Regions from separate parts of the Labrys methylaminiphilus subsp. lupini genome, predicted to be linked through region 1. Evidence: riboswitches for the same ligand, from Rfam matches in the RefSeq annotation. Region 1 holds a riboswitch; each other region holds the start of a gene.
What was found. A riboswitch is a leader RNA that binds a small molecule or an ion and turns the genes downstream of it on or off. The one in region 1 is predicted to bind cobalamin.

Region 1 (10,170 bases):
GAACGCATCGAGAAGTTCCATTTTGGACCGGGCAGTCTCGATTGAGATCACGTCTGCATCCAGGCCTCCAACGGCATGGATGATGTCGTTGAACTCCGAGTAGCACATATGGGTGTGGATCTGCGTGGCATCGTCGACGCCTGAGGCGGCGAGGCGGAAACAGGCGACCGCCCAGGTCAGATAGGCCTCCTTTTCGGCGTGTCTGAGCGGCAGGCCTTCGCGAATGGCCGGCTCGTCGATCTGGATGATGCGGATGCCGGCCCGTTCCAGATCGCCGACCTCGTCGCGCAAGGCGAGGGCGATCTGCCGGCAGACCTGCTCGCGCTCGAGGTCGTCCCGCACGAAGGACCATTGCAGCATGGTGACCGGTCCGGTCAGCATGCCCTTGACAGGACGCTTGGTCAGGGATTGTGCGAAGCGTGCCCATTCCACCGTCATGGCCCGGGGACGCGAGACATCGCCATAGATGATCGGCGGGCGCACGCAGCGCGAGCCGTAGCTCTGGACCCAGCCATGCTGGGTAAAGGCATAGCCGGCCAGTTGCTCGCCGAAATACTGCACCATGTCGTTGCGCTCGAATTCGCCATGCACGAGAACGTCGAGGCCGATCTCTTCCTGCCAAGTGATCGCCTGGGTGGTTTCCTGTCGCAGAAAACGCTGATAGTCGGCGTCGTCGATCCAGCCCTTTGCGTGGTCAGCGCGTGCTTTGCGCACGGCGTCGGTCTGAGGGAAGGAACCGATGGTCGTGGTGGGAAATTGCGGCAGGCCGAGCCATTCCTGGGCCCGGCGGCGCAGCGTGTAGGGATGCCGGCGCTCGCTCATGGCCGGCGTGAGCCCGTCCATGCGGGCGGCGACGCCGGCATCATGTATACGAGCGGATATACGGCGGGCCGCAGCTGCTGCGTCCGATTGGGCGAGTTCATCTGCGACGGCCCGCCGCCCGTCGACCAGGGCTGTCGACAGGGTCTTCAGCTCTCCGATCTTCTGGACGGCGAAGGCCAGCCAGCTGCGGAGTTCAGGATCGAACGCGCTCTCGGCCTCGACATCGTAGGGAACGTGGAACAGGGAACAGCTCGGAGCGAGGACGACGCGGTGGGGGCCGAGGGCTGCAACCGCCGGCTCGATCCGATCAAGAAGGGCAGTCAGGTCGCTCCGCCAGACATTGCGCCCGTCGATCACGCCCAGCGATAGCACCTTGTCGGCGCTGGCTCGTGCGACCGCCTGCCCGAGCTGGCTTGGCGCCCGCGCCAGGTCGAGATGCAGGCCGGCGCTGGGCAGGTCGAGTGCCAGGTCGAGATTGTCGCCGAGGCCGCCGAAATAGGTCGCGATCATGATCTTCAGATCGGAGACCGTGCTGGAAAGGACGCCATAGGCATGGCGCAGGGCGGCCCGCGCGTTCTCGTCGAGATCGAGCACGAGACAGGGTTCGTCGAACTGCACCCAGTCCGCGCCGGCCGCGGCCAACCTGCGCAGGATCTCGGCATAGACGGGCAAGAGGCCTGGCAGCAGGGTGAGCGGATCCAGGCCCTCGTCCTTGCTCTTGCCGAGCAGCAGATAGGTCACCGGGCCGATGAGCACGGGGTGCGTGTGGAAGCCGAGCGCTGCGGCCTCCCTGAATTCGTCAATGGGCTTGGCCGAAGCGAGTTCGAAGGCCTGGCCGCGGCGAAATTCGGGAACCATGTAGTGATAGTTGGTGTCGAACCATTTGGTCATCTCGAGAGCGGGGACACCGCCGCCGCCATGGCTGCAGCCCTCATGGCCACGATCGTCATGGCCACGATCGTCATGGCCCCGCCTGCCGCGCGCCATGGCGAAATAGGTCGAAAGCGGGACGGAGCCACCCTCCCAGCCATATTGAGAGGGGATGGCACCGACCACGGCGCTCATATCGAGAACCTGATCGTAGAGCGAAAAGTCATTGGACGGGATATGGGTAACGCCGAGCAGGCTCTGTCGAGCCCAGTTGCTGGCGCGCAACTGGGCTGCCGTTGCGAGCAAGGCGGTCTCGTTCTGCCTTCCGGCCCAGTGGGCTTCGAGGGCCGTCTTGAGTTCGCGACGTGGGCCGATGCGTGGCGTGCCGAGCGTCGAAATGGGAATGGACATGCGCGTCTCCGGCCGGTGACCGATAGGTCCCGGTTCGTGGTGAATGGATCGGATCGAGGAGGGAGCGGCGTACCGTCAGGGCACGCCGCAACGCATTCGTCGTCGAGCAGTCGGATCGACTGCACCTTCACGCATGATGGCAGTTTGAAGCTTGAACATCGGCAGACCCCACGAAGAACTGGGGGCAAAGGCCGTACGGGAGCGCCTGACGCGGCCAAGGACATTGACTTGGTCAAGCAACCACCGGGACACCCCGCCCGAGGACGTTTACATTCGTCGGGGCAGGTCTCCTGGCTCACGGCTCACCGAGCTTGCCTGCCTTCCCACCTGCGCAGGGCAGGCAGTGGCATGATGAGGCAAGTTCTCGCCGTCTACAGTTGCGGGGGCAGCGCCGGCATCGCACCGGCTTCCCTCTTAGCTTCCATTGCGAGAATGGAAGAACCTCGACTGGGCAAGCAAACGACAAGACGTCGTGAAAGTCAAGGTCGACATAAAGACATGTTTATATAGGCATGCCGTGCGATCATAGGTTACCCCTGGATCGCGACCTCGCGGCGGCCTTTGCTCGGCTTCAATCGCAACCACAAGCCCGGTGTCGATGGCGGCGCCTGCCTGAGTGCCTCGTCTGGCAGTGCACGAAAGGCCGAGGAGCCTTCAGCATGGAACGATTCCAATTGATCATAGGCAGCGGCGAGAAAAGCGACTAAATCAGGCCCAAACCGGTGGCGCCCCTGCGCCGCCTCTGCCAGTCCTGGAGCAAAGTGCGTTTAGACGGAAACGCTTGTTTGCTCTAGCTCCTTGTTTTGACGCGTCTTTGCGATTCTTGCCGAAGCCGTCAAATCGCAAAACGCTCTGTTCGGAGATCCTCTCCATGCCTGCCGATTCCGCTGCCAATTCCCGCTATCCCCACGTTCCCCTGTTCCCCCTGGGAGCGGACGAGACGCCCTACCGCAAGCTGACCAGCGAGGGCGTGCGGGTCGAAAAGCTCGGAGGCAGCGAGATTCTGCAGGTCGATGGCGAGGCGCTGCGGCTTCTGGCCGAGCAGGCCTTCATGGACATCAATCATCTCTTGCGCCCCGGCCATCTCCAGCAATTGCGCAACATTCTGGAAGATCCCGAGGCGACGGACAATGACCGCTTCGTCGCCTATGACCTCCTCAAGAACGCTAACATCGCCGCCGGTGGCGTGCTGCCGATGTGCCAGGACACCGGCACGGCCATCGTGATGGCCAAGAAAGGCCGCAAGGTCTGGACGGAAGGTGAGGACGAGGGTGCCATCGCCCAGGGCATCCGCGATGCCTATGAGAAGAAGAATCTGCGCTATTCGCAGCTCGCGCCGCTGTCGATGTTCGAGGAGAAGAACACCAAGACCAATCTGCCGGCGCAGATCGACATCTCGGCGGAAGGGGAGGAGGCCTATAAATTCCTCTTCGTCGCCAAGGGCGGCGGCTCGGCCAACAAGACCTTCCTCTATCAGGCCACACCCTCCATCCTGTCCAAGGACCGCCTGATCGCCTTCCTGAAGGAGAAGATCCTCACGCTCGGTACGGCAGCCTGCCCGCCCTATCATTTGGCCGTGGTGATCGGCGGTACCTCTGCCGAAATCACGTTGAAGGCCGTGAAACTCGCTTCGGCGCGCTATCTCGACAGCCTGCCCACCGAGGGCTCCGAACTCGGCCATGCCTTCCGCGACCTCGAGCTCGAGAAAGAAGTGCACAAGCTCACCCAGTCGCTCGGGGTCGGCGCCCAGTTCGGCGGCAAGTATTTCTGCCACGACGTCCGTGTCATCCGCCTGCCGCGCCATGGCGCCAGCCTGCCGATCGGCCTTGGCGTTTCCTGCTCGGCCGATCGCCAGGCCATGGGCAAGATCACCCGCGAGGGTGTCTTCCTCGAGGAGCTCGAGCACAATCCGGCGCGCTTCCTGCCGGAGATCGATGAGAGCAAGCTTGGCGGGGCGGTGGTGAAGATCGACCTCAACCAGCCGATGTCTGACATCCTGGAAACCCTGTCGCGCCATCCGGTAAAGACGCGCGTGTCGCTGACCGGCACCATCATCGTGGCCCGCGACCTTGCCCATGCCAAGCTGCGCGAGCGCCTGGAAGCGGGTGGGGGGATGCCCGATTATCTCAAGAACCATCCTGTCTACTATGCCGGCCCGGCCAAGACACCCGCCGGCTATGCCTCGGGCTCCTTCGGCCCCACCACGGCGGGCCGGATGGACGCCTATGTCGACCAGTTCCAAGCGGCCGGCGGCTCGATGGTGATGCTGGCCAAGGGCAACCGTTCCGCCCAGGTCCGCGAGGCCTGCGCCAAGCATGGCGGCTTCTATCTCGGTTCGATCGGTGGCCCCGCCGCGCGCCTCGCCCAGGACTGCATCAAGAAGGTCGAGGTGCTCGAATATCCCGAGCTCGGCATGGAAGCGGTCTGGCGCATCGAGGTCGAGGACTTCCCGGCCTTTATCGTCATCGACGACAAGGGCAATGATTTCTTCAAGGAACTCAATCTGGGTTGAGTTCGCTCACCCTGCTTTTCGGCGAGGCCTCTTCCTGAAAAGGGAGGGGCCTTTTTCATGCACGTTCTGCGTGTTGTTGCAAAATCGCAACTGTCATGGACAAAGCCCTTTTGTGTCAGAACGATGACTTACCTTAACATTGTGTAATGTCTCGCCTGGGAGGAAAGCTTCGATATCGCGGTGCACAACGACCGCGCCTCTTCGATTGGCTGAATATTGGTTTGCCAGCTTTTCGAAGAGAGCGGCCCTGATTGAGGGCTATCTTATAAGATCGGGGTATTTCCATGTCTATTCGTGCAATTTTACTCGGCGCTGGCGCTGGATTTCTCAGCATCGTCGCAGCTTCTGCTGCGGACTTGCCCATGAGCAAGGGCGAAGCCGTTGAATATGTGAAGGTCTGTACGGCATTCGGTCCGGGCTTCTTCTACATTCCAGGTACTGATACCTGCCTGCAGATCAGCGGCCAGATCCGCGCTGACTACTGGTACATGTCGAACCCGGACGTGGCCAACAAGCGTAACCTCAATCAGACCCAGTTCCGCACCAATGCGCGTATCCGCTTCGATGCGCGTACCCAGACGGATTACGGTTTGTTGCGCTCCTTCTTCGAACTGCAGGCCGAGTCGAATGCTGGCGCAGCTCCGCCCTATGGTTCGAGCTCGGGTGTGCATGACACCTTCCAGGTTCGCCAAGCCTATCTGCAGTTCGGCGGCCTGACCGCCGGTTTCGCCTGGTCGCCCTACGCATTCTACGATCCTAAATATCAAGCCGAGTTTTTTGCGCCCTATTTCGGTGAGCAGGGCCGCCGTAATCTGATCAGCTACACGGCACAATTCGATAAGGCCTTCGCCACGCTGTCGATCGAAGACAACCGCGACCATCGCGCCGGCAACACTTTCGGCAACAACTCTGCCGTGCTCGTCAACGGTATCAACATCAACACGACCGGCGGTTCTCAGGTCCCCGATATCGTTGGCGTGGTGGGCTACGACGACAATAAGACCGGCTGGGGCCGCTTCCAGGTGATGGGTGCTCTGCATCAGAACCGCTCCGCACTGGCCCGCTATGGCGATACATGGGGGTACTCGATCGGTGCTGCGGGCAACGTCAACTTCCCGGTGCTTGAAGGGGCCTATATCGCAGCCGAAGGCAGCTACTCCGATGGTGCGGTGAAGTATCTTGGTGTGGGCGGTTCCCAGCCAAATGGAGCCTTCGGTGGCAGTAGCGTTCTCGGCTTCGGCGGGGCGGATGCCTATGTTTCTACGGCGGCTCCCTACGATCTCGACCGTGCGAAGGGTTGGGCCATCCAGGCCGAAGCGGGCCTCAAGTTTACGCAGCAGTTGCAGGCCGTGCTGTTCGGGGGCTACCTGAGCTATGATGCTCCGAATATTGCCACCAACACTGCCGACAACTTCAAATATTATGTCGTCGGCGGCCAGCTGAACTACACCGTGGTGAAGGGCTTCATTGCCGGTGCCGAAGTCTGGTACCAGAACAAGGATCGCGACGGCGACGTGCCGAAATATGACAGCGTCGGCGCTGGCGTGCGTCTGCGCCGCACCTTCTAAATTTCGCGCCAAAATATCTGAAAACGCTGCGCCCTCGGCGCAGCGTTTTTGCGTTATGAACTCGCCCTCAGTTCTGATTGGCCGGGGTAAGATCGGTGCCGTTCAGGCTGCCGATATAGTCGGTTAGCATCGGCACGTAGCGCTGCGCGCCACCGGCGGCCATCGCCACGCCGAACGAGTTCTTCACGGCATTGCCGATCGGATTGACCAATCCTGCCGCACTGGCCATCGCCTCCAGATAGCTTAGATCCTTGTAGGCGTTGGCGATGGTGAATTTGTGGGCATCCTTGTCGCCCTCCAGGACCCAGCGCGAAAAGGTCTGGTAGAAACCGCAATCCATGCGGCCGCCGCGGATGACGCTGTCGAAGCGCTTGGGTGTGATGCCGACCTTCTGCGACAAAGCGAGGGCCTCGGCATAGAGGGCGGCATAGCCCAACGACAGGAAATTATTGAGCAGCTTCATGCGGTGACCGTCGCCCGTGCCACCGATATGCACGATGCGTCCGGCCCAGGTTGATATCACCGGCTTGAGGCGCTCGAACAGGGCGTCGCTTGCGCCGACCATGGTATCGAGCGTGCCTTCCCAGGCTTCCTTCGGCGTGCGGCCGAGCGGCGCATCGGCGTAATCGATGCCGGCTTCGGCGAGTTCGGCCGCGAGGGCGAGGGTGGAATTGGGATCGGAGGTCGAGCAGTCGACGACGACGGATCCCGGCTTCAGGCCGGCCTTCAGCCCATCGGGACCGTGTACCAGCGCTTCCACCTGTCGCGAACCGGTGACGCAGAGGAAGACGATGCTGGAAGCGGCGCCCACCTCGCGCGGGGTCTTGGCCTCCTTGGCGCCGCGGGCCACGAGATCCTCCACCGGCGCCCGGTTGCGGTGGCCCATCACCGTCAGGGCGTAGCCCTTCTCCACGATGTTCTTGGCCATGCCATGGCCCATATAGCCGACCCCGATGAAGCCGACGCTTTCCTGCGCATTCGTCATTGCAATCGTCCCGTTTCCTGTCCCGCATTTCCGACGCGGGTTGCCGGCGCATCCTGCCGACGGTGAGTGTGGACGGGGAGGGGCTACGGGCGCAAGCCCGATGGTGCAATGGTATGATGATTTATCGAAGGTCGGCCTGCCCCGAGCAGTCAGCTTCTGTTAAATAAGAACGATGAGAACAAAAATAGAACTTGCATGAATGAGAACAAAATGGGTACATACCGCCACGGGGCTTTGAATTGCGACAAGATGCAAGCCCAGTGTTGAAAACGATTGGTTCGGATGACGAATCCGTTCGTGCTTGATAGGGAAACGGGCATATGAGTCAGACGCAGCTGCGCTTGGTCGAAGGAAGCTCCATGGACAAGACGAAGGCGCTCGACGCCGCCCTATCACAGATCGAACGCGCTTTCGGCAAGGGCTCGATCATGCGGCTCGGCAAGGGTTCCAAGACGATGGAGGTGGAGGCGATCTCCACCGGCTCCCTTGGTCTCGATATTGCGCTCGGTGTCGGCGGCCTGCCCAAGGGGCGCGTCATCGAGATCTACGGGCCGGAATCCTCGGGCAAGACCACGCTGGCGCTGCACAGCGTCGCCGAGGCCCAGAGGAGAGGCGGCGTTTGCGCCTTCATCGACGCCGAACACGCGCTCGATCCGGTCTATGCCCGCAAGCTGGGCGTCAATCTCGACGAATTGCTGATCTCGCAGCCCGATACCGGCGAACAGGCCCTTGAAATCTGCGACACGCTGGTGCGCTCGGGGGCGATCGACGTCATCGTCATCGATTCCGTGGCGGCGCTGACGCCCAAGGCCGAAATCGAAGGCGAAATGGGCGATGTGCAGCCCGGCCTGCAGGCCCGCCTGATGAGCCAGGCGCTGCGCAAGCTGACGGCCTCGATCGGGCGTTCCAACTCGATGGTCATCTTCATCAACCAGATCCGCATGAAGATCGGCGTGATGTATGGCAGCCCGGAAACCACTACGGGCGGCAACGCCCTGAAATTCTATGCCTCGGTCCGCCTCGACATTCGCCGAATCGGCGCGATCAAGGACAGGGAAGAGGTGGTCGGCAACCAGACCCGCGTGAAGGTCGTCAAGAACAAGGTGGCGCCGCCCTTCAAGCAGATCGAATTCGACATCATGTATGGCGAAGGCATCTCGAAGGTGGGCGAATTGGTCGACCTCGGCGTCAAGGCCGGCGTGGTCGAAAAATCCGGCGCCTGGTTCAGCTATGAGAGCCAGCGTCTCGGCCAGGGCCGTGAGAACGCCAAGCAGTTCCTCAAGGACAATCCGGATGTGGCGGATAAGATCGAGGGCCAGATTCGCCAGAATGCCGGCCTGATTGCCGAGCGTATCCTCGACAATATCGACCCGTCCGAAGCCGAGGGCGAATGAGGTCGGCCTCGACCGGCTTCTCACGTCTGGCCTAAGCAGAGCCAATTCACACCGAATAACCCGTCTGTCGCTCCCGGCAGTCGGGTTTTTCATGTATGCGCGCCTCGACAGGCCGAAACAGCCCCGCTACAACGCCCCACCACCATGTTGCTGGCCATGCCGAAAGGAAGGGACCAGCCAAAACAGGCATTTAGGCCAAATAGGCAAATTGGACATGAGCGGCGTCAACGAGATCCGATCCACCTTCCTCGACTATTTCGTGCGGAACGGCCATGAAGCCGTGGCGTCTTCGCCGCTGGTGCCACGCAACGATCCGACCTTGATGTTTACCAATGCCGGCATGGTGCAGTTCAAGAACGTCTTCACCGGCATCGAGAAGCGCTCCTATTCGCGTGCCGCGACCTCGCAGAAATGCGTGCGCGCCGGCGGCAAGCACAATGACCTCGACAATGTCGGCTACACGGCGCGGCATCACACCTTCTTCGAGATGCTCGGCAACTTTTCTTTCGGCGATTATTTCAAGGATCGCGCGATCGAACTCGCCTGGAACCTGATCACCAAGGATTTCGGCCTGCCGGCCTCCAAGCTCTTGGTGACCGTCTACTCCGAGGACGATGAGGCGCATCGGCTGTGGAAGAAGATCGCCGGCCTGTCGGACGATCGCATCATCCGCATTCCGACCTCGGACAATTTCTGGCGCATGGGCGATACCGGGCCCTGCGGCCCCTGCTCGGAGATCTTCTACGATCATGGCGAGCATATCTGGGGTGGCCCGCCCGGTTCGCCGGATGAGGATGGCGACCGCTTCATCGAGATCTGGAACCTCGTCTTCATGCAGTTCGAGGAATTGGTCGGTGGCGAGCGCGTCAACCTGCCGCGCCCCTCGATCGACACCGGCATGGGCCTCGAGCGCATCGCCACCGTGCTGCAGCACAAGCACAACAATTACGACATCGACCTCTTCCAGGCCTTGATCCGCGCGTCGGTGGAGGCGATCGGCGTACCAGCCGAAGGGCCGGCGCTCGCCAGCCATCGCGTCATCGCCGACCATTTGCGGGCTTCCTCCTTCCTGGTCGCCGACGGCGTGCTGCCGTCGAACGAGGGCAGGGGCTATGTGTTGCGCCGCATCATGCGCCGCGCCATGCGTCACATCTCCCTGCTCGGCGCCAAGGATCCCGTCATGTGGAAGCTGGTGCCCGCGCTGGTGCGCGAGATGGGCGCCGCCTACCCCGAACTCGTGCGGGCCGAGGCCCTGATCAGCGAGACCCTGCGCCTGGAAGAAACCAGCTTCCGACGCACGCTGGAGCGCGGCCTTGCCCTGCTCGACGCCGAGACCGTGAAGCTCGGCGACGGCCAGGTCTTTTCGGGTGATGTCGCCTTCACCCTCTACGACACCTATGGCTTCCCGCTCGACCTGACACAGGATGCGCTGCGCGCGCGCAACATCTCGGTCGATCTCGAAGGCTACCAGGCTGCCATGCAGCAGCAAAAGGCCAAGGCGCGGGCCGCCTGGGCAGGATCCGGCGATGCGGCCACCGAGACAGTCTGGTTCGGCCTGCGCGAGCAGGTCGGCGCCACCGAATTCCTCGGCTACGAGACGGAGACCGC
Region 2 (10,170 bases), 1.3 Mb from region 1:
CTTCCCAGCTCCATCAGGCCGATGGAGCGTGGCCGGCACACCGGATGCCGCGCTTTTCGACAGGCCCGAGATCCCGAACTTTGCCGTGCCATGGCCACGGAATGCGCCAGATTGCCGATTAGGCAATTCGGTTTTAGGTCTCGCGCCTTGCGCGAGGGGCACTGGGGAAGAGTATGGTTGATTCACGACAGGGCAGGCGTGCCCTTTTCATCGTCAATCCCAACGCGCGCAATGGCGGCAAGGGCACCGATGCGATCCGCAAGGTGCTGGAGACGGGCGGCATCGATCTCCTCGAGGCGAGCCCGGAAGGGGATGAGAAGATCGCCGACGTGATCCTGCGGCGCCGGGAGGAGTGCGACCTCGTCATCGTCGGTGGTGGCGACGGCAGCCTCAACGCCGCCGCCCGAGGGCTGATGGAGGCGGGCCTGCCGCTGGGCGTGCTGCCGCTCGGCACCGCCAACGATTTCGCCCGCACGGTCGAGATCCCGGCCGATCCTGTGCAAGCTGCCGAGCTCATCGTATCGGGGCAGCCCAGACCCATGGACCTGGGCGAAGTCAATGGCCAGCTCTATTTCAACGTGGCCAGCATCGGCTTCAGTGCCGACCTTGCCGCCGAGCTCTCCGAGAAGGCCAAGAAGATGTTCGGCAAGCTCGGCTATGGCATCGTGGCGGCCCGGCTCTTGGCGCGCTCGCAGCTTTTCACCGCCTATCTCGACCATGACGGCCATACCGAGAGGATCAAGACCCTGCAGGTCTCGGTCGGCAATGGCAAATATTACGGTGGCGGCATGAGCGTCGAGCAAACCGCCACGGCGGACGACGGCAAGCTGGATTTCTACAGCCTGGAGGTCGATCATTGGTGGCGCCTGCTCAAGCTGCTGCCGAGCCTGCGCAAGGGTACCCATGGCCAGTGGGACGATGTGCGGGCCTTCGCCACCACCGAACTGGTGATCCGCACCAACCGGCCGCGCCCGGTCAACACCGACGGCGAGCTTACCACCTGGACGCCGGCGCATTTCAAGCTCCGGCGCCACGCCATCGAAGTCTATGCGCCGCCGGCGAAGTCTGGCTGATCAATGTCCCGACAGACGCTGCGCCAGGAGCGAGCAGAACAGGGCCCAGCCGGCGCCGATCACCCAGCCGGCGATCACGTCGGTGGGCCAGTGCACCCCGAGATAGACGCGGCTGATGCCGACCACGAAGGTCAGCAGCGTGCACACCACCATGATGTAGATCGACAGGGCTCGCGAGGGAAAGCTGCGGGCCAGCATGATGCCGAGCGTGAAATAGACGGTGGCGGACATGAACGAATGGCCGCTGGGAAAGCTCGACGTGTAGACCCTGGACCCATGCGCCACCAGGTCCGGCCTCGGCCGGTCGAAGCCGTATTTCAAGAGCGAGCTCATCAGAATGCCGCTGCCGATGGCGAGGATGACGAAGACGGCACTGCGCGGCGATCCCGAAAGCGCAAGAAAACCCGCTACGACCAGGGTGGTCAGCGTCAGCACGCCGACGCCGCCCAGGCCGGTGAAATCGCGCATCATTTCCTCGAGCCAGCCCGGCCCGAGCGGATCGGTGAGATCAGCGGGATTGCGCATCATCAGGAGAATGGCGCGATCGAAGGCTTCCGTGCCTCCCTGCGTGACCAGGCCGGCTAGCACGGCAAAGATCAGGGCCGCGCCGGCGACGCAAAGGATGGCGACCAGCGCCGAGCGCTCGGGATGCTGTTGGATCATGAGGATTGCGAGGCTCTGCTAACGATGAAGACGCTGGAGCCGGCTGTCATTCCCGGCCGAGCGTTTACAAGCTTGCTTGTGAACGTGAGGGGAAAGGGATCCAGGGGCCTAAAAGCGCTGCCTGCAACCCCTGGATCCCCTTCCCAAGGCCTGCGGCCTTGCCGGGCATGACAAGTATCGTATCGAATCATTAAAACTCGATGCCTTGCTGGGCCTTCACCCCGGCGGCGAAATGATGCTTCACCAGAGTCATCTCCGTCACCAGGTCGGCGGCCTCGATCAGCTCCGGCTTGGCGTTGCGGCCGGTGACGACGACATGCAGGTCCGGCCGGCGTGCCTTCAGGGTCTCGACGACCTCGGTGAGGTCGAGATAGTCGTAGCGTAGCGCGATGTTGATCTCGTCGAGCACGACGAGGCGAATGGCGGGGTCTGCCAGCATCGCCTTGGCCGCCTCCCAGGCGCGGCCGGCGGCGGCGACGTCGCGCTCGCGGTCCTGGGTCTCCCAGGTGAAGCCCTCGCCCATGCTCTTCCAGGTCACCAGATCCTCGAAGCGTTCCAGCGCCTTGCGCTCGCCGGTCGACCAGGCGCCCTTGATGAACTGCACCACGCCGATCTGCCAGCCATGGCCGAGCGCGCGCATGATCAGGCCGAAGGCGGCTGTGGACTTGCCTTTGCCGGGACCGGTATTGACGATCAAGAGGCCCTTTTCGGTGATGGTCTTGGAGGCGACCTCGGCGTCCTGCACCGCCTTGCGCTTTTCCATCTTCGCCTTGTGGCGCGCGGCATCGTCGGTCATGTCAGCATCCAATCACTTCACCACCATCGGCAGGCCTGCCACCATGAAGATCACCTGGTCGGCGAGGGCTGCGATCTGTTGATTGAGCCGGCCCTGCTCGTCGCGGAAGGCGCGGCCCAGGGCGTTGTCAGGCACGATGGAAAGACCGACCTCGTTGGAGACCATCACCACCGGGCCGGACGTCGCCCCGAGACTCTCCTGAAGCTGGAGGAAGGCGGATTTGAGGTCGTGGCCGCCGAGCATGAGGTTGGTGAGCCAGAGCGTCAGGCAGTCGACCAGCACGGGGCCCTGCGTTGCCGCGAGTGCTCCGGGTAGGGCGAGAGGGGCATCGACCGTGCGCCAATTGGCGTCGCGCCGGGCCTGATGCTCGCCGATACGGGCCCGCATCTCGTCGTCGAAGGTCTCGGCGGTGGCGATATAGGTCCAGGGGGCGGGATGGGCCGATATCAGGTTCTCCGCATGCCGGCTCTTGCCGGAACGCGCGCCGCCGAGGACCAGGGTGAGTCGAGGCTGGGACATGGAGCCTTCCTGCCGGGTCTTGGGCAGGAAGGCAAGTGGAGCGCGGACTTCCAGTCCGCATCTTCCTCTACCGCAAGCGCGAGGTTTCCAAGATGCGGACTGGAAGTCCGCGCTCCGAACAAGCTCACACCGGTCCCCATTTCAGGTCGGTGTTCCTGACCGGCAGGCTGCGGATGCGCTTGCCGGTAGCGGCGAAGATCGCATTGCAGACCGCCGGGGCGATCGGCGGCGTGCCGGGCTCACCGATCCCGCCCCATTTCTTGCCGCCGCTGAGCACGAGATGGGTCTCGATGACAGGCGTATCGGCAAGGCGGGCGACCTGGTAGTCGTCGAAATTGCCCTGCACCACCGCGCCCTTCTCGATGGTGATCTCGCCGAACAGGGCGGCCGAGAGGCCATAGATCACCGCGCTCTCGATCTGCATCTCCACGGTGAGCGGATTGACGACATGGCCGCAATCGACGGCTGCTACCACGCGCTGAACCTTCACCTCACCCTGCGGGCTGACGGCGAGCTCGACGACCTCGCCGACGATGGTGCCGAAGGATTCATGGATGGCGATGCCGCGCCCCTGGCCCTTGGGCAGCGGCTTGCCCCAATCGCTCTTCTGAGCCAGCCTATCGAGCACGGCGAGAAAATCAGGCTTGCCCTCGAGGAGCTTGCGCCTGAAGCGATACGGATCCTGGCCGGCGGCCAGCGCGAGTTCGTCGATGAAGCTCTCCAGGGCGAAGGCATTCTGCGACGAGCTGACCGAACGCCAGAACATCACCGGCACATGGGTGTTCTTGAGGATGCAGTCGACCTGGGCCGCGCCGGAGCGGTAGGGCATGTTGGCAAGGCCCTCGACCGCGGAAGGTTCGACCCCGTTCTCCACCTTGCCCCAGCCGAGCGAACGCTGGATGGAACCCACGGCTGTGCGGACATGGATTGCGGCCGGCAGGCCGTCGTCACCGAGGGACGCCTGGAAGCGGATGGCGGCCTGCGGGCGATAGCGGTCGTGGCGCATGTCCTCCTCGCGCGTCCACACCAGCTTCACCGGCTTGCCCACCGCCTTCGACACCGTCACGGCCTGCACCAGTTCGTCGTTGACGGCGCGCCGGCCGAAGCCGCCGCCGAGGAAGCAATTGTGAATCTCCACCTCGGAGGGCGCGACACCGGCCGCCTTGGCGGCGAGCTGGAGCGCCATGTCGGGATTCTGCGTGCCCATCCAGACCTCGACCTTGCCGTCATGGACATGGGCGGTGCAGTTGAGCGGTTCCATCGGCGCATGGGCCAGATGCGGCGCCTGGTAGAGGGCGTCGACACGCTTGCCGCGAGCGAGGGCGGCGTCGACATCGCCTTCCTTGCGCGCCGTGACGGCGGGGCCGTCGAGGGCTGCGACATAGTCGGCATCGAAACCCTTGCTGTCCGTATCGGCGGCCGAGCCTTCTTCCCATATCACGGGCAAGGCGAGTGCCGCTTCCTTGGCGCGCCAGAACCGGTCGGCCACCACGGCGAGGCCGCCCTCGATCGGCACCACCGCCAGGATGCCGCGGCGCCCCTTGATGGCGGCTTCGTCATGGGATTTCACGCGGCCGCCGAAGACGGGACAGGTCACCACGGCGGCATAGACCATGTCAGGCAGGCGGATATCGATGCCGAATTGCGCCGCCCCCGTCAGCTTGGGCGGCGTATCCAGACGCGCCAGCGGCTTGCCGATCAGCGTGAACTGTTCGGGCGTCTTGATGGCCGGCTCCCTCGTCAGCGTGACCTTGGCAGCCTCGCCGGCCAGCTCGCCAAAGCGCAGGCTGCGATTGCTGGCCTGATGCAGCACCTTGCCGGCATCGACGCTGCAGCTTTCGGCCGCCACCTGCCAGCGCGAGGCAGCAGCCTGCACCAGCCTTTCGCGGGCATTGGCGCCGGCTGCCTGCAGGAATTCGCGCGAGCGGCGCACGGCGCCCGAACCGCCGGTACCCATGCGCTTGTAGACGGTGTTCTCGCGCAAATTCCGGTTGGCCGAGGCGTATTCGGGCTTCACCTTGGCCCAGTCGCAACCGAGTTCCTCGGCGACGATCATCGGCAGGGCCGTGAAGATGCCTTCGCCCATTTCCGATTGCGCCACGCGGATGATCACGGTGTCGTCGGGCTCGATCAGGATCCAGGCATTGATCTCGCCGTCGGTGGAAGCACCGCCCCAGGGTTGGTCGGCGATATCAAGGGCCTGTGATGCAGCGGGGATGAACCCGCCGATCATCAGGCCGCCGGCGGCAGAGAAGCCGATGGCGAGAAAGCTGCGCCGGCTCAGCGCGGTGGACGTGCGGTCGATCGCGTTCATGGCCTCATCCCTTCATCAGTTCGGCGGCGCGATGGATGGCGGCGCGAATGCGCGGATAGGTGCCGCAACGGCAGATATTGGTGATGCCGTTGTCGATATCCGCGTCGGTGGGGGTGGGCGTATCCTTCAGGAAGGCGACGGCGGCCATGATCTGGCCCGACTGGCAATAGCCGCATTGCGGCACGTCCTCGGCGAGCCAGGCCTGCTGGACCGGATGCTTGCCGTCCGCCGACAGGCCTTCGATCGTGGTGATGGTGGCGCCGTCGACGTCACCGATCTGGGTCTGGCAGGAACGGATGGCGGCGCCGTTCACATGGACGGTGCAAGCGCCGCATTGGGCGATGCCGCAGCCGAACTTGGTGCCGGTGAGGCCGAGTTCATCGCGCAGGACCCAGAGCAGAGGGGTCTCGGGCTCGATGTCGAGCCGGTGGACGGTCGAATTGACGGTGATGGCAACCATGGGCAGGCCTTCCAGCGGCTGATGCCGGGCAGAAGTGCCGGGCCCATCGGCGTCGGCCTTCTGGTGGGCGATTGCGGGAAGGCAGAATTGTGGCGGCAATCATGGCGGCGGGGTGACGGGTAACGCAGACGTGAGAGTTTGTGCAGTCTGGAAACGGTCGAGAAATGTGGCCGCCAGTTGCGAAGGGGCCCCCGGCCTATTGCTTGAACCAGATCCGGCTATAGCCGAGCGCGTCGCCGGCGATGGCGACGAGGACGCCGACCGAGACGAGGATGAGGCCGATCATGAAGGTGCGCACGATGCGGCGATAGACTGGCGCCTCCAGTGATTTGACCGAGAGCATGCCGGCCAGCGCCCAGACTTGGAAGATGATGCCGCCCCCGATGAGAAAGACGGCGGCCAGGTCTTCCGGGATCCAGGTTCCTGGCTGCGATGCCCAGTTGTTGAGAAAGCCCAGCGAGAAGGCGAGCACGACGCCGATGGCCGTCACCGAACCGCCACGGAAGATGACGTCGATCTTCTGCGGCTCGGATGACGGTATCGGCGGCAGCTTCTCTTCGGGCATGGCAACCTCGTCGGTGTGGCGACGTCGCCGCCCTTTATGCCGGATTTTGCGCGTGCTTTGGAAGCGGGAACATTGACAAGCCCGTCCGCACACCCCTTATGTCAGCCACGATCGGTCTCTCGTTATGAGAGAAGAGGGAATGCGGTGCGGATGAAGAGCGGCCAGTCGATGGCTGCCTTGGATGCCAAAGCCGCGGCTGCCCCCGCAACTGTAAGCGGCGAGCGCCCCGCCTCGAGGCCACTGGGTAACCGGGAAGGCGGCGGGGGGCGATGAGCTGCGAGCCAGGAGACCTGCCGTTCGCAACCTTGTCACCGGTCCGGGCGGGGCGCCTCGGAGGCCGGTTCCGTTTTCCCGGACGATCGTCGGCCTCGCCGTCGGTCCCGCGCCCTCCATCCGCTTCGGCGGCGATGAACAGGGCCGATGCCACAAACACCTCTTCCAGTTCGGCTGCTCGTCTGCGTGACCTGCAGGCGCGAGGGCGACGATCCCGACGCGCCGCGCCAGGGGGCACGGCTGCGCGATGCGCTCGCCGGCATGCTGCCTGAAGGCGTCGAGTTGCAGCCGGTCGAATGTCTGGGCAATTGCAAGCGTTCCTGCACGGTGGCGCTCACGGCCGAAGGTACCTGGACCTATGTCTTCGGTGATCTCAGTGCCGAGAGCGGCCCCGACGTCCTCACCGGCGTCAGCCTGCTGGCCCATTCCACCGACGGCCTGATGCCCTGGCGCGGCCGTCCTGAAGTCTTCAAGCGCAGCATGATCGCGCGCATCCCACCCATGCCAACACTCAAGGACGCCGCCGAATGAACGCGCACACCAAAGTTCCCTGCACCATCGTCACCGGCTTTCTCGGAGCCGGCAAGACAACGCTGATCCGCAATCTGCTGGCCACCGCCAATGGCCGCAGGCTGGCGCTGATCGTCAACGAGTTCGGCGATGTCGGCGTCGACGGCGATATCCTGAAGTCCTGCGGCATCGAGAGCTGCCCGGAAGACGCCATCGTCGAACTCGCCAATGGCTGCATCTGCTGCACCGTGGCGGATGATTTCGTGCCGGCGCTGGAAATGTTGCTGTCGCGCCCCAACCCGCCCGAGCATATCGTGATCGAGACCTCTGGCCTCGCTCTGCCCAAGCCGCTGGTCAAGGCCTTCAACTGGCCGGCGATCCGTTCGCGTGTCACCGTCGACGGCGTCATCGCCGTGGTCGACGGCGCCGCGGTTGCGGCCGGACGCTTTGCCGATGATCCGGAAGAGCTCAAGCGCCAGGCCGAGGGCGACGCCTCCCTCGACCACGACAATCCGCTCGAGGAGGTCTATGAGGACCAGCTCCTCTGCGCCGACCTCGTCGTGCTCAACAAGGCCGATCTCCTTTCCGCCGGCGAAGCCGACAGCGTGGAGAAGGACATCGAGAAGACGGTGCCGCGCGCCGTCAAGGTGGTGCGCACCTCCGAGGGCCGCATCGATGCCGCCGTGCTGCTCGGCCTCGGGGCCGCGGCCGAGAACGATCTGGAGGCGCGTCCCTCCCACCACGACCACGAGGCCGAGCACGACCACGACGACTTCGATACCTTCATCGTCGACCTGCCCGCCATTCTCGATGCCGATGCCCTGGTGGACAAGCTGAAGGCGGCGGCCGAGGAACATGATATCCTGCGCATCAAGGGCTTCGTCGCTGTCGACGGCAAGCCGATGCGCCTCTTGGTCCAGGGCGTCGGCGCCCGTTTCTCGCAGCATTTCGACCGCGCCTGGGCGCCGGAGGAAACCCGTTCGAGCCGCCTCGTCATCATCGGCGAGAAGGGTATCGACCAGGCCGGCATCCGCAAGACGCTGGAGGGCTGATGCATCTGCTGCCGGCCGATACGCGTTCGCTCGACGCCAGCGAGGCCGCCATCGATCTGGGTCAGGCACCCGGCGCGATCGTGTTCGCCTCGCTGACCGATAGCGACCTCGCTCTGGCGGCCGCTTCCGGCCTTGACGATTTGCGCCTGGCGCCGTTGCAGAAGCTGCGCCATCCGATGTCTGTTGACCTCTATATCGAGAAGACTGCTCGCCATGCCAGGGTGATCGTGGTGCGCCTGCTCGGCGGACTCGATTATTGGCGCTATGGCGCGGAGGAACTGGCCGCGACGGCACGCAACAATGGCATTGCGCTCGCCTTGATTCCCGGTGACGACAGGCCCGATGGACGCCTGTCCCAGCTCTCCACCGTGCCCCAGGATGCCCTGGACCGGCTCGCGCATTACTGGCGTGAAGGCGGCCCGCAAAATGCCCATGCGTCGCTGCTTTATGCCGCAAGGCTGGGCGGTTTCGATTTCGGCGAGCCGGAAGCACCGGTCGCCGTGCTGAAATATGGGGTGTTCCTTGGAGCGCAGGCGTCCTCGCCTCGACCCTCCCCATCGAGGAGAGGGTATGGGCGCGCTGTCATCCTCTTCTATCGCTCCATCCTGCTCTCAGCCGACACTGCTCCCATCGAGGCCTTGACGCTGGCCCTCGGTGCCGAGGGCCTCGCCGTATCCGCCCTCTATGTCGGTTCGCTCAAGGATGGGGAAACGGCGGCATGGGTGCGCCGGCAGCTTGAGGACCTTCAGCCCCGGGTGATCCTCAATGCCACTGCCTTCTCGGCCCTGGCCGACGACGGTGCTTCGCCGCTGGACGTGGCCGGCTGCCCCGTCCTGCAGGTGATCACCTCCTCCTCGGCGCAGGAGGCCTGGGAAGCCTCGACCCGCGGGCTGTCGGCCAGCGACCTTGCCATGCATGTCGCCTTGCCGGAACTCGATGGCCGCCTTTCGGCTGGCGTGATCTCCTTCAAGGCCGAACGCGAGGAGGGCACCTTCAGCCGTCTCGCCCATGCTCCCCATCACGAGCGCATCGCCGCCGTGGCCGCCAAGGCCGCCGCCTGGGCCCGTCTCGCCGCCAAGGCGCGGACGGAGCGCAGGCTCGGCCTGATCCTCTCGAACTATCCGGGTGCAGACGGCCGTCTCGCCCATGCCGTTGGCCTCGATGCGCCCGCCTCGGCCCTGGCGATCCTGGAGCGGCTTCGCGACGAGGGGTATGTAGTTGGTGATCTGCCACAAAGCGGTGCCGATCTGCTGGAGCGGTTGGGCCGATCTCTTCCTGGGATTGTAAGCCTCGAGCCTGCCCTCGGAAACACGGCCGATAAGAGCACGCCGGAAGCCTCCGACCCCAGGGAGCTTTCCCTCCCGCTCGCGGTTTACCGGAGCTGGCTCGACACCCTTCCCGTTACCCTCCGGGACAAGCTCGCGGCCCAGTGGGGCGATCCATCAACCGATCCGCTTTGCCTCGACGGCGCCTTCCGCTTTGCGGGCCATCTCTGCGGCCATGTCGCGGTGGCAGTGCAGCCCGATCGCGGCTCGGCCCTTGACCGCAAGGGCGACCACCATTCGCCCGATCTGCCGCCGCGCCATGCCTATCTCGCCTTCTATCTGTGGTTGCGCCAGGTTTTCGGCATCGACGCGATGATCCATCTCGGCACGCATGGCACGCTGGAATGGCTGCCAGGCAAGGCGGCGGCCCTATCTGCCCAGTGCTTTCCGGAACTGGCTGCAGGGTCCGTGCCGGTGCTCTATCCCTTCATCGTCAACAATCCCGGCGAGGCGGCACAGGCCAAGCGCAGGCTCGGCGCCGTCACCATCGGCCATCTCACCCCGCCCTTGCGGGAGGCTGGCCTTTCCGGCGGGGCCATCGAGGTCGAGCGCCTGATCGACGAATATGCCAGCGCCGATGGCCTCGACCAGCGCCGCATGGCCTATCTCAGGCGCGAGAT
Region 3 (10,170 bases), 2.7 Mb from region 1:
GAGCCCGCCGCAGATCGCGCCCAAGAGATAGGCCAGGGGCATCGGCCCGAACAGGGCCCGATGCCAGAGGGATTGCTGTCCGGAGCTCACGCCGCCGCTCGGCGCGAGCCCGACGACCCGGTCTCCTCGAAGAGTTCGGCGAGCTTGTCGGTCATGACGCCGCCGAGCTCCTCGGCGTCGACGATGGTAACGGCGCGCTTGTAGTAGCGCGTGACGTCATGGCCGATGCCGATGGCGATCAGCTCCACCGGCGAGCGGGTCTCGATATCCTCGATCACCCAGCGCAAATGGCGCTCCAGATAGTTGCCGGTGTTGACCGACAAGGTGGAATCGTCGACCGGGGCGCCGTCTGAGATCACCATCAGGATGCGCCGGCTTTCGAAGCGCCCGAGCAGGCGCTGATGGGCCCAGGCGAGCGCCTCACCGTCGATGTTCTCCTTGAGCAGGCCCTCGCGCATCATCAGGCCGAGATTCTTGCGGGCGCGGCGCCAGGGCGCATCGGCCGATTTGTAGACGATGTGCCGGAGATCGTTGAGACGGCCCGGGGAGGCCGGCTTGCCTGCTTGCAGCCAGCTCTCGCGGGACTGCCCGCCCTTCCAGGCCCTGGTGGTGAAGCCGAGAATCTCCACGCGCACGCCGCAGCGCTCCAGCGTGCGCGCGAGGATGTCGGCACAGGTCGCCGCCACCGTGATCGGGCGTCCGCGCATCGAGCCAGAATTGTCGATCAGCAGCGAGACCACCGTGTCGCGGAAATCGGTGTCGCGCTCGTGCATGAAGGAGAGGGCGGAGGTCGGATCGATGATGACGCGCGACAGTCGCGCCGGGTCGAGCATGCCTTCCTCGAGATCGAAATCCCAGGAGCGATTCTGCTGGGCCATCAGGCGGCGCTGCAGCCGGTTGGCCAGGCGTGCCACCACGCCCGACAGGCTGGAAAGCTGCTTGTCGAGATAGGCGCGCAGGCGATCGAGCTCCTCGGGGTCGCACAGATCGGGCGCCTCGACGATCTCGTCGAAACGGGTGGTGAAGGCGCGATAGTCGCTGGCCCGCCGCTCGTTGTCGCGATGCTCGGGCGGCCGCCAGGGCTGGGCAGCCTCTTCGGCGTCGCCGGTCTCGGTGTCGTCGGGCATGTCGGAGGAGGGCGACTCCGCATCCTGCGTCTCGCCGTCCTGGGAATCCTCGTCCTCGGTCTCGGTTTCCTCGAGCTTCATGGAGTCGGAATCGTCCTGGACCTCGCCCTGGTTCTCCTGGTTCTCGCCCTCCTGCTCGCTCTCGGCGTCATTGTCGCGATCGTCGGAGTCATCCGTGTCGGCCTGCGCCTCTTCGGACAGGCCCATATGGGTCAGGAGGTCGTTCATGGCGCGGGCGAAGGCGCGCTGGTTCTCGATCACGCTGTCGAGGCGCGCCAGATCCTTGCCGGCCTTTTCCTCGATGAGCGGGCGCCACAGATCCACCAGCTTGCGGGCCGGCTCCGGCGGAGCGAGGCCGGTCAGCTTCTCGCGCACCATCAAAGCGAGGGCATCCTCGACCGGAGCCTCCTCGCGGGCGCGGATGTCCTCATATTTGCCGCCGCGGAAATAGCGGTCCTCCAGCATGGCGGTGAGGTTGTTGGCCACGCCCGTCATGCGGCGCGAGCCGATCGCCTCGCAACGGGCCTGCTCGACCGCATCGAACACGCTGCGCGCCTGCTCGTTCTGGGGAGCATGCCGGCGATGGACGGCCGGATCGTGACAGGCGAGCCGCAGGGCCATCGCATCGGCCTGGCCGCGCACGATCGCCGCGACATGGGCGTCGAGCTTGCGCGGCGGCTCGGCAAGGCGCGCCTTGTCCGCCATCAGCATCGGCTTTTCCGAAGCGAAGGTCACTTCGAGATCCGGCTTGCGGGCGATGGCGCGCAGGGCCCCGGCCACCGAACGCTTGAAGGCGTCGTTGGGAACATCCTTGGGCTTTTCGCCGGGCTTGCGGTTTGTCGTCATGATCCCTGTCGATCCTGGGAGCGCGGGCGTCGGCGCTGTTGGTGTGCCGGTCTTCAGACCGGCATTTCTTGCCCGCGCCGCTGCAATGCCGGTCCAGCTCCATCACTTGATGGGGCTGGGCAGACCGGCACACCCGATGTTACGTCAGCGCGACGTTCACCGAGCTCTCGGCCAGCTCCGCGCCGAAAGCGCGCTGGTAGAACTCGGCTACGAGGCTGCGTTCGAGCTCGTCGCACTTGTTGAGGAAGGTGACCCGGAAGGCAAAGCCGATATCGTGGAAGATATTGGCGTTCTCGGCCCAGGTGAGCACCGTACGCGGCGACATCACGGTGGAGAGGTCTCCATTCATGAAGGCATTGCGGGTGAGATCGGCCACGCGCACCATCTTGTTGACGATGTCGCGGCCGTTCGGGCTCTTCTGGTAGTGCTTGGCCTTGGCCAGCACGATGTCGACTTCCTTGTCATGCGGCAGATAGTTCAGCGTGGTGACGATCGACCAGCGGTCCATCTGGCCCTGGTTGATCTGCTGGGTGCCGTGATAGAGACCGGACGTGTCGCCGAGGCCCACCGTATTGGTGGTGGCGAACAGGCGGAAGGCCGGATGAGGGCGAATCACGCGCTTCTGGTCGAGCAAAGTGAGCTTGCCGGAGATTTCCAGCACGCGCTGGATCACGAACATCACGTCGGGGCGGCCGGCATCATATTCGTCAAACACCAGGGCGATGTTGTTCTGCAGGGCCCAGGGCAACATGCCGTCGCGGAATTCGGTGACCTGCTTGCCGTCTTTGAGAACGATGGCGTCCTTGCCGACGAGGTCGATACGCGAGACGTGGCTGTCGAGGTTGATGCGAACGCAAGGCCAATTGAGCCGGGCGGCGACCTGCTCGATATGGGTCGACTTGCCGGTGCCGTGATAGCCCGTCACCATCACGCGGCGATTATGGGCAAAGCCCGCCAGAATCGCCAGGGTCGTCGGCTTGTCGAAAAGATAATCGGTATCGAGGTCCGGAACGTGGTCGGAGGACTGGGAATAGGCCGGTACTTCGAGATCCGTGTCGAAACCAAACAGCTTTTTGGCCGAAACCATGATGTCCGGCAGATTGGCCGGTGTCGTTGCGTCAGTCATTATGCCTTCCTTGGCTGGCGCCAGGACGGCGCAGCCGACAATCAGTTCCAGCGGGCCGGCGGTACTGGCCCCACCGAATTTCCCAGTCTCGCCAGGCGGGCATGGAAAATTCCGCGTCGTCTCCATAGCGTTTTGTGATTTGGTGGAATCACCAAGAATCGCAAAGACGCGTCGAACCAAAGAGCTAGAGCAAAAAGGCGTTTCCGTCTAAACGCGCTTTGCTCGAGGTCGGGCGGGGATCCCCGGGATTGGAACGCGCTCCAAACCTGGAAGTCTCGCCGGTGGTGCGGGCGCTCAGCAGAGCCCAGCGCTACGCAGCGTATTATAGGCCTGGATGATCCCGCGCAATTTATCTTCGCTGGATCGGTCCCCGCCATTGGCATCGGGATGGAGGCGTTTGACCAATGTTTTGTAGCGTGCCTTGATCTCGGGGCCGCTGGCCGTTTCCGGCAGATCGAGCGCTTCGAGGGCCTTGCGTTCCAGCAATTTCAGGCGTCGCCTTTCCGGTTCCGGCGCACTCTGCGTGCGTCCGAAGCCGTGCTCGCCCTCGAAGAAGCCGAAGCCGTCATGGATCTCCGGGCCAGGTTGCGGCCCTTCGCCGCGCTTCTTGGCCCAGGGATTGACGCCCATCGTCCAGGTCGGGCGATGGCCTGTGGCGGCATCGCGCTGATAGGCGCTCACCGAGTCGTCCGGCAGGCCTGCGAAATAATTGTAGGTCTTGTTGTATTCGCGAACGTGCCCCAGGCAGAAATGCCAGAACTGGCCTTCGCGGTTGCGCCCCTTGGGCGCGCGAAATTCACCGGCGTTTCGGCAGCCGGCATGTTCGCATAGCTGTACGCTCGCCGGCTGGACCTCTTCGGCCCTTGGGCGCACCCGGATGCGATCAAACAAGGGCGAGTCCAGATCCATAATGACACACTATGCGAGGGTGAACACAAATGGGCAAGCATGAGCTTGGACGCAAGAGCGTTTTGTAATTTGAGTGAAGCATGTCAAATCGCAAGGACGCTCCAGCCGATCCAAAGGACTGGCTTGGAACCAAACAGTGAGAGCAAACAAGCGTTCATACCTGAACGCGCTTTGCTCTGGGGTTAATTGAGGCGGAATGCCGCTGCAGATTTTGAAATATGGGGTCTGCTGACCCGAAAAAGAAAGAGGCCGCCGAATGGCGGCCCAAGTCTTAGGGAGGAAACGCCCAAGGAGGGCAGTGGGGGAGCGCAAACGCGCATCCACCACGTCCGTAAAGTGATCCTGATGCGTTCATTTCGCAAGTGCGAAATGAAAGAAATTTTGAAAACCGGCCCAAAACCGGGCCGGTGTTGTAAAAATGCGACGTTTGACGCGGTCGGTTGGCCTTTTTCAGCGGCTGGCGGAGGTTTGCAGCAGCTTCTGTGCTGCAACGCCGAAGGCGATCCCGAGCGTTGCCCATAGCACGGCATGGATGCCGAGCGAGGCAACGCGGAACTTCCATAGCACCGTGGCCGAGAAATCCGCCGGGATGTCGTTGACGGCCGGCAGAATCTGCATGGCGACCACCATCACCACCAGATAGGCGGCAGCCCCCACCAGGTTGGCGTTCCAGCGGCCGAGGCTGGCGGCGAGCCGGTTCGCCGTGCCCAGGGCGGCCGCCATCGTCACCAGGGAGAGCAGGATCATGCCGAAATAGAAGGCGGTCCGCAGGCCGATCGTGTCGGGATTGCCAACGGCCGGCGGGTTACTCGGATATTTGATCTCCGCCACCAGCTTGATTGCAGCGAAGCCGGCGATGGCGATCAGGCCTGCTGTCGCGCGCGGGCTGAGCGTGCCGATCCGTCCCTGCGCGAAGGCGAAGACCAAAGCGAAGATGCCGCCGAGGGCTGCGCCATAGACGACCATGCCGGTCATGAGGCCGTAGCTGGACTGCACCGGCCGGCTGACCGGGTCTTCCTCATGTTCATGTGCTGCGGCCGACTGGGAGGTTGCCGGCGTTGCGGATGGCGCCGGCGCGGCGGCGACCGCGTGGCTTTCCTCATAGGCGATAGCGGCATCGACCTGTGGTTCACCGAAGACCCAGGCGAAGCCAGACGCCAACAGTCCGGCCAGGATGCCTATCAGCATCCCCCGGATCAAAAGCGATCTAACCATGTCGTTTGCCTATGCGCCCTAGTGGCAGGGGAAGCCGAGCAGATGGCGAGCGTCGTGCACGAATTCGTGGATGTAGACGCCGGGAATCAGCGAGGTCGCGCCTTGCTCGGCGCCGACGAAATAAATGGCGAGTACGGCCAGGAGCACGGTAAAGAGCGCCCAGGGCAAGATCTCGCGGACCGGGATGGCGATCGGCTGCTGGGCGACGGGTGCCAGAGTTGCGGTGGTCATGAAAAGCTCCTTGGGATTACGCGTCCCGCTACGAGTCATGCTGCCTTGGAAGAGGTCTGACTTCCGGACAGCGCCCAAGCGCCGCCGTTCACAGTGGCGCGACCGTGCCGGATTCACACCGGCTTCCCACCCTTGGCAAAGCCCTTCCATAAGAGCCCAAGTCACGAACATGTCAATATTCCGGAAGCGACTTAGAGCATAAGTTGCGCGACTTTTTGGACGATACCATGCGTTGAAACAAAAACTTAGGGAGCATGATCCGATTGGTTCGGTCGAATCATGCACTCTAAGTCTTGGGAACTGCCGTCATGACACCACGCCTGATCCTGCTATGCCATGGGGCTACGCCTGCGGTGCGCGCAGCGGGTTTTCCCCTCGATGAGGCGCTCGATGCAAGAGGGCTGGCTGCGGCGCGGAAGCTGGAAGGGCATTTCGGCAGGCCGGCCCGCATCCTGAGCAGCCCGGCGCTCAGGGCTCGCCAGACCGCGCAGGCCCTCGGCCATGATCCTGAGGTCGATGAAGCCCTGCGCGAATGCGATCATGGCCGCTGGGCAGGGCTTGCCCTGGACGCGGTAGCGGCCGCCGAACCCGAGGCGCTCCGGGCATGGCTGACCGATCCGGATGCCTGCCCGCATGGCGGAGAGAGTGTTGCAACCCTGATTGCGCGGGTCGGCGCCTGGCTCGATGGCAGGCGGTTCGAGGGGTATACGCTCGCCGTTACCCACGCTTCGGTGTTGCGCGCCGCGGTCGTTCGCGCCCTCGGGGCCGAGGCTCGTTCCTTCTGGCGTATCGATGCCGCCCCGTTGGCGACAGCCGATCTCAGGCCATCCGGCCGGGGCTGGTCGCTGCGGTTGGGGGCATAGAGGCGTTGAGCAGGGCTCTCCAACGGAGTTCCTCTCTTTTTTCGTCATTGGCATGTCGCCGGGCCTTTTGTAGACACGCGTCTGACGGATTGGTCGTCCAAACAGGATTGATGTCATGCGCGTTGCAATGATCGGTACGGGTTATGTCGGCCTGGTGACGGGGGCCTGCCTCGCCGATTTCGGCCATGTCGTCACCTGCGTCGACAAGGATCCGGCCAAGATCGAGGGCCTGCTGGCCGGCCGCATGCCGATCTACGAGCCGGGCCTCGAGGATCTGGTGGCCCGCAATGTGCGTGAGAAGCGCCTGTCCTTCACCACCGAGCTTGCGCCCGCCGTCCGCGATGCCGCCGTGGTGTTCCTGGCCGTCGGCACACCCTCGCGCCGCGGCGACGGGCATGCGGATCTATCCTATGTCTATGGCGCGGTGCGGGAGATCGCGGCGGCGGTCGAAGGCTTCACCGTGGTGGTTACCAAGTCGACCGTACCGGTCGGCACCGGCGACGAAGTCGAGAGGCTGATACGCGAAGTCCGTCAGGATGCCGATGTCAGCGTGGTGTCGAACCCTGAATTCCTGCGCGAGGGCGCGGCGATCGAGGATTTCAAGCGTCCGGACCGCATCGTAGTCGGCACGGAGGAAGAGCGGGCCAAGGAGGCGATGGCCGAGGTCTATCGCCCGCTCCATCTCAACCAGGGGCCGTTGCTGTTCACGGATCGACGCACCTCCGAACTGATCAAATATGCCGCCAACGCCTTCCTGGCGACCAAGGTCACCTTCATCAACGAAATCGCCGATCTGTGCGAGAAGGCCGGCGCCAATGTGCAGGAAGTGGCGCGCGGCATCGGCCTCGACAACCGCATCGGCTCCAAATTCCTGCATGCGGGTCCGGGGTTCGGTGGCTCGTGCTTTCCCAAGGATACGCTGGCGCTGCTGCGCACCGGCCAGGAACATGGCGTGCCCTTGCGCATCGTCGAAGCGGTGGTCGGCGTCAACGATGCCCGCAAGGCGGCGATGGCACGCCGCGTCATCGCGGCCCTCGACGGCAACATCGCCGGCAAGACGGTGGCCCTGCTCGGCCTCGCCTTCAAGCCGAACACCGACGACATGCGCGACAGCCCCTCGGTCCCGATCGTGCTCGCCCTGCAGGACAAGGGCGCCCGGGTGCGCGCCTACGATCCCCAGGCGATGGAGGAGGCGCACAAGACCCTCAGCGATGTCGATTATCGCTCCAGCGCCTATGATTGCCTCGACGGGGCCGATGTTGCCGTGATCGTCACCGAATGGGACGAGTTTCGGGCGCTTGACCTCGAACGGGTCAAAAGCCTGCTCACGCGGCCGGTGATCGTCGACCTGCGCAACATCTACCGGCTCGACGACATGAAGCGGCACGGCTTTCGCTATGAGAGCATCGGGCGCGAGGGGACGACACCCTGACCTTTTTGCGGGCGAGCTTGGCTCAGGCCCGATGCTGCTCCCAGGACAGGGTCAAACCCCGCCCCTTTCGGGAAGGGATTGATGCGCTTGGCTTGTAAATGGCCGGAATGTGGGTCCGCCGGCGTCAAGTACTGGCGCGAGAAGCGGCGGGCCTGTTGCGGATTTGCATCAAGTCCCAACTCACGGTTGCAGGGCGCCGATCTTGATTGGATCAAAGCGGTAAGAATTATCATACTATAAGGCCCACACGGCGATTCTGCCCCGATTCCGGCCGGCCGAGCGCTGAACAGGATCTCCGAACCTGCCCTGATGGGTGCAGGCTGGGAAATCCTGCAGGATTTTCAGACGCCAGCTCCAGTGCCCGCGACAAGGCCATTAGCCATGCGGGCGGTTTGGCTGAGGTGCTTGCTTGCGAGGATGTTCATGTCGAGGTTGCGTCGCAAAATAGGTCGGCTGGCCGCCGGCGTACTGGCTTTGGCGGCCCTCGAGGGGGTGGGCACCGCGCTCGCCCAGCAAATGCCGGCCATGCCGGTGACGGTGGCCAATCCGGTCAGTCGCAAGATCACAGAATCGGTCGAGTTCACCGGTCGTTTCCAGGCCTGGCCGCAGGTGAACATCACCTCGCGTGTCACCGGCTATCTCGACAAGTCGAGCTTCGTGGAAGGGTCCCTCGTGAAGGAGGGCGACGTGTTGTTCTCGATCGATCCGCGCCCGTTCCAGGCCGCGGTCGACCAGGCGGCCGCCCAGGTGAAGATCACGCAGACCAGGATCGACCTGACCAAGGCCAATCTGGCGCGTGCCGAGGCGTTGAGGAAGACCGGCAACGTTACCGATGCCACCTACCAGGCCAACCTCCAGGCCTATCAGGAAGCGGCGGCCTCGATCGATTCGGCCAACGCGGCACTGGCAACGGCCAAGCTCGACCTCAACTATGCCACCATCGCCGCACCGATCTCGGGCAGGATCGCCCGTCAGCTGGTATCGCGCGGCAATCTGGTGGTAGCCAACTCGACCTCGCCCCTGGTGTCGATCGTCGCTGTCGACCCGATCTATTTCTACTTCGACTTCGACGAGGCGAGCTACCTTGCCTATCAGCGGGCCTCCAAGCACAAGATGGATGCTGGTGGCACCGAGCCCGCGCTGACGGCCGAGATCGGCCTGTCGGACGAGAAGACCTTCTCCCACAAGGGCACGCTCGACTATCTCGCACCGCAGGTCGACGCCCAGACCGGCACCGTCACGGCGCGTGCCAAGATCGCCAATGCCGACGGCTTCCTCACCTCCGGCCTGTTCGGGCGCGTTCGCATCACCATCGGCGAACCCTATGAGGCGTTGGTCGTGCCCGATGTGGCGGTGGGCCAGTCGGCACAAGGGCGCTATGTCATCGTGGTCGGCACCGACAAGATCGCCAATATCCGCCCGGTAGAACTGGGCCCGAAATTCGGCAGCTTCCGCGTGATCAAGTCGGGCCTCAAGCCCGAGGACCAGGTGCTGATCAATGGCCAGATGCGCGCCCGCCCGGGCGGCGAGGTCGTGCCGCAACCCACCAAGCTGGACGTGCCTGAGACGCTCGTTCCCGACCCGAACTGATCGGGAGCGCAGCTCATGAAATTCGGCCATTTCTTCGTCGACCGCCCGATCTTTGCCGCCGTCGTTTCGATCGTCACGGTGGTGATCGGGCTCGTCTCCTATGTCGGACTGCCGATCGCGCAGTTCCCGCAGATCGCCCCACCGACCGTGGTGATCAACGCCACCTATCCCGGCGCCAATGCCCAGACCATCGCCGAAACGGTGGCCGCCCCCCTGGAGCAGTCGATCAACGGCGTGGAGGGGATGATCTACCAGACATCCCAGGCCACCAACGACGGCTCGCTGCAGATCACAGTCACCTTCGCTACCGGCACCGATCTCGACATCGCCCAGGTGCAGGTGCAGAACCGTGTCTCTTCTGCCGAGCCGCGCCTCCCGGCCGAGGTGCGGGCGCTGGGCATTACGGTCAACAAGTCCTCCTCAGACTTCCTGCTGATCGTCACGCTCTATTCGCCGGATAATTCGCTCAGCGACTATGGCATCTCCGATTATGCCATCCTCAACGTCAACGACATCCTCGCCCGCGTCGACGGCGTCGGCTCGACCTTCGCCTTCGGCCTGCGCGAGCCCTCGCTGCGCGTCTGGCTCGATCCGAACCGGCTGGCCAGTTTCGACCTGACGGCCGGCGACGTCGTACAGGCCTTGCGCGAACAGAACGTGCAGGTCTCGGGCGGCACGCTCGGCGCCCAGCCTTCGCCCAACAACACCACCAGCGAGATCACGGTCACCACCCTGGGCCGCTTCCAGGACGCCGAGCAATTCCGGAACGTGATCATCAAATCGACGCCGGACGGCCGCCTGCTGAAGCTGAGGGATGTCGCCCGCGTCGAG

Region 2: another riboswitch for cobalamin. It lies ahead of ACN6KF_RS17240 (DUF1636 family protein); the one in region 1 lies ahead of metE (5-methyltetrahydropteroyltriglutamate--homocysteine S-methyltransferase).
Region 3: another riboswitch for cobalamin. It lies ahead of ACN6KF_RS23990 (CbtB domain-containing protein); the one in region 1 lies ahead of metE (5-methyltetrahydropteroyltriglutamate--homocysteine S-methyltransferase).

What each region holds. Positions count from the first base shown of each region.
Region 1 is NZ_JBMDIH010000001.1:2,354,191-2,364,360, reverse strand. It holds gene metE (5-methyltetrahydropteroyltriglutamate--homocysteine S-methyltransferase) at 1-2,103, opposite strand, end outside; cobalamin riboswitch at 2,367-2,564, opposite strand; gene ACN6KF_RS11165 (fumarate hydratase) at 2,975-4,615, shown strand; gene ACN6KF_RS11160 (porin) at 4,900-6,183, shown strand; gene ACN6KF_RS11155 (NAD(P)-dependent oxidoreductase) at 6,251-7,168, opposite strand; gene recA (recombinase RecA) at 7,489-8,562, shown strand; gene alaS (alanine--tRNA ligase) at 8,777-10,170, shown strand, end outside.
Region 2 is NZ_JBMDIH010000001.1:3,643,545-3,653,714, reverse strand. It holds gene ACN6KF_RS17275 (lipid kinase) at 174-1,073, shown strand; gene ACN6KF_RS17270 (phosphatase PAP2 family protein) at 1,074-1,736, opposite strand; gene cobO (cob(I)yrinic acid a,c-diamide adenosyltransferase) at 1,927-2,532, opposite strand; gene cobU (bifunctional adenosylcobinamide kinase/adenosylcobinamide-phosphate guanylyltransferase) at 2,545-3,051, opposite strand; gene ACN6KF_RS17255 (xanthine dehydrogenase family protein molybdopterin-binding subunit) at 3,176-5,365, opposite strand; gene ACN6KF_RS17250 ((2Fe-2S)-binding protein) at 5,370-5,825, opposite strand; gene ACN6KF_RS17245 (hypothetical protein) at 6,022-6,390, opposite strand; cobalamin riboswitch at 6,486-6,702, shown strand; gene ACN6KF_RS17240 (DUF1636 family protein) at 6,811-7,194, shown strand; gene cobW (cobalamin biosynthesis protein CobW) at 7,191-8,225, shown strand; gene cobN (cobaltochelatase subunit CobN) at 8,225-10,170, shown strand, end outside.
Region 3 is NZ_JBMDIH010000001.1:5,102,999-5,113,168, forward strand. It holds gene ACN6KF_RS23965 (rhomboid family intramembrane serine protease) at 1-90, opposite strand, end outside; gene cobT (cobaltochelatase subunit CobT) at 87-1,976, opposite strand; gene cobS (cobaltochelatase subunit CobS) at 2,113-3,099, opposite strand; gene ACN6KF_RS23980 (J domain-containing protein) at 3,394-3,990, opposite strand; gene ACN6KF_RS23985 (CbtA family protein) at 4,459-5,223, opposite strand; gene ACN6KF_RS23990 (CbtB domain-containing protein) at 5,242-5,454, opposite strand; cobalamin riboswitch at 5,485-5,630, opposite strand; gene ACN6KF_RS23995 (histidine phosphatase family protein) at 5,763-6,317, shown strand; gene ACN6KF_RS24000 (UDP-glucose dehydrogenase family protein) at 6,433-7,749, shown strand; gene ACN6KF_RS24005 (efflux RND transporter periplasmic adaptor subunit) at 8,173-9,339, shown strand; gene ACN6KF_RS24010 (efflux RND transporter permease subunit) at 9,355-10,170, shown strand, end outside.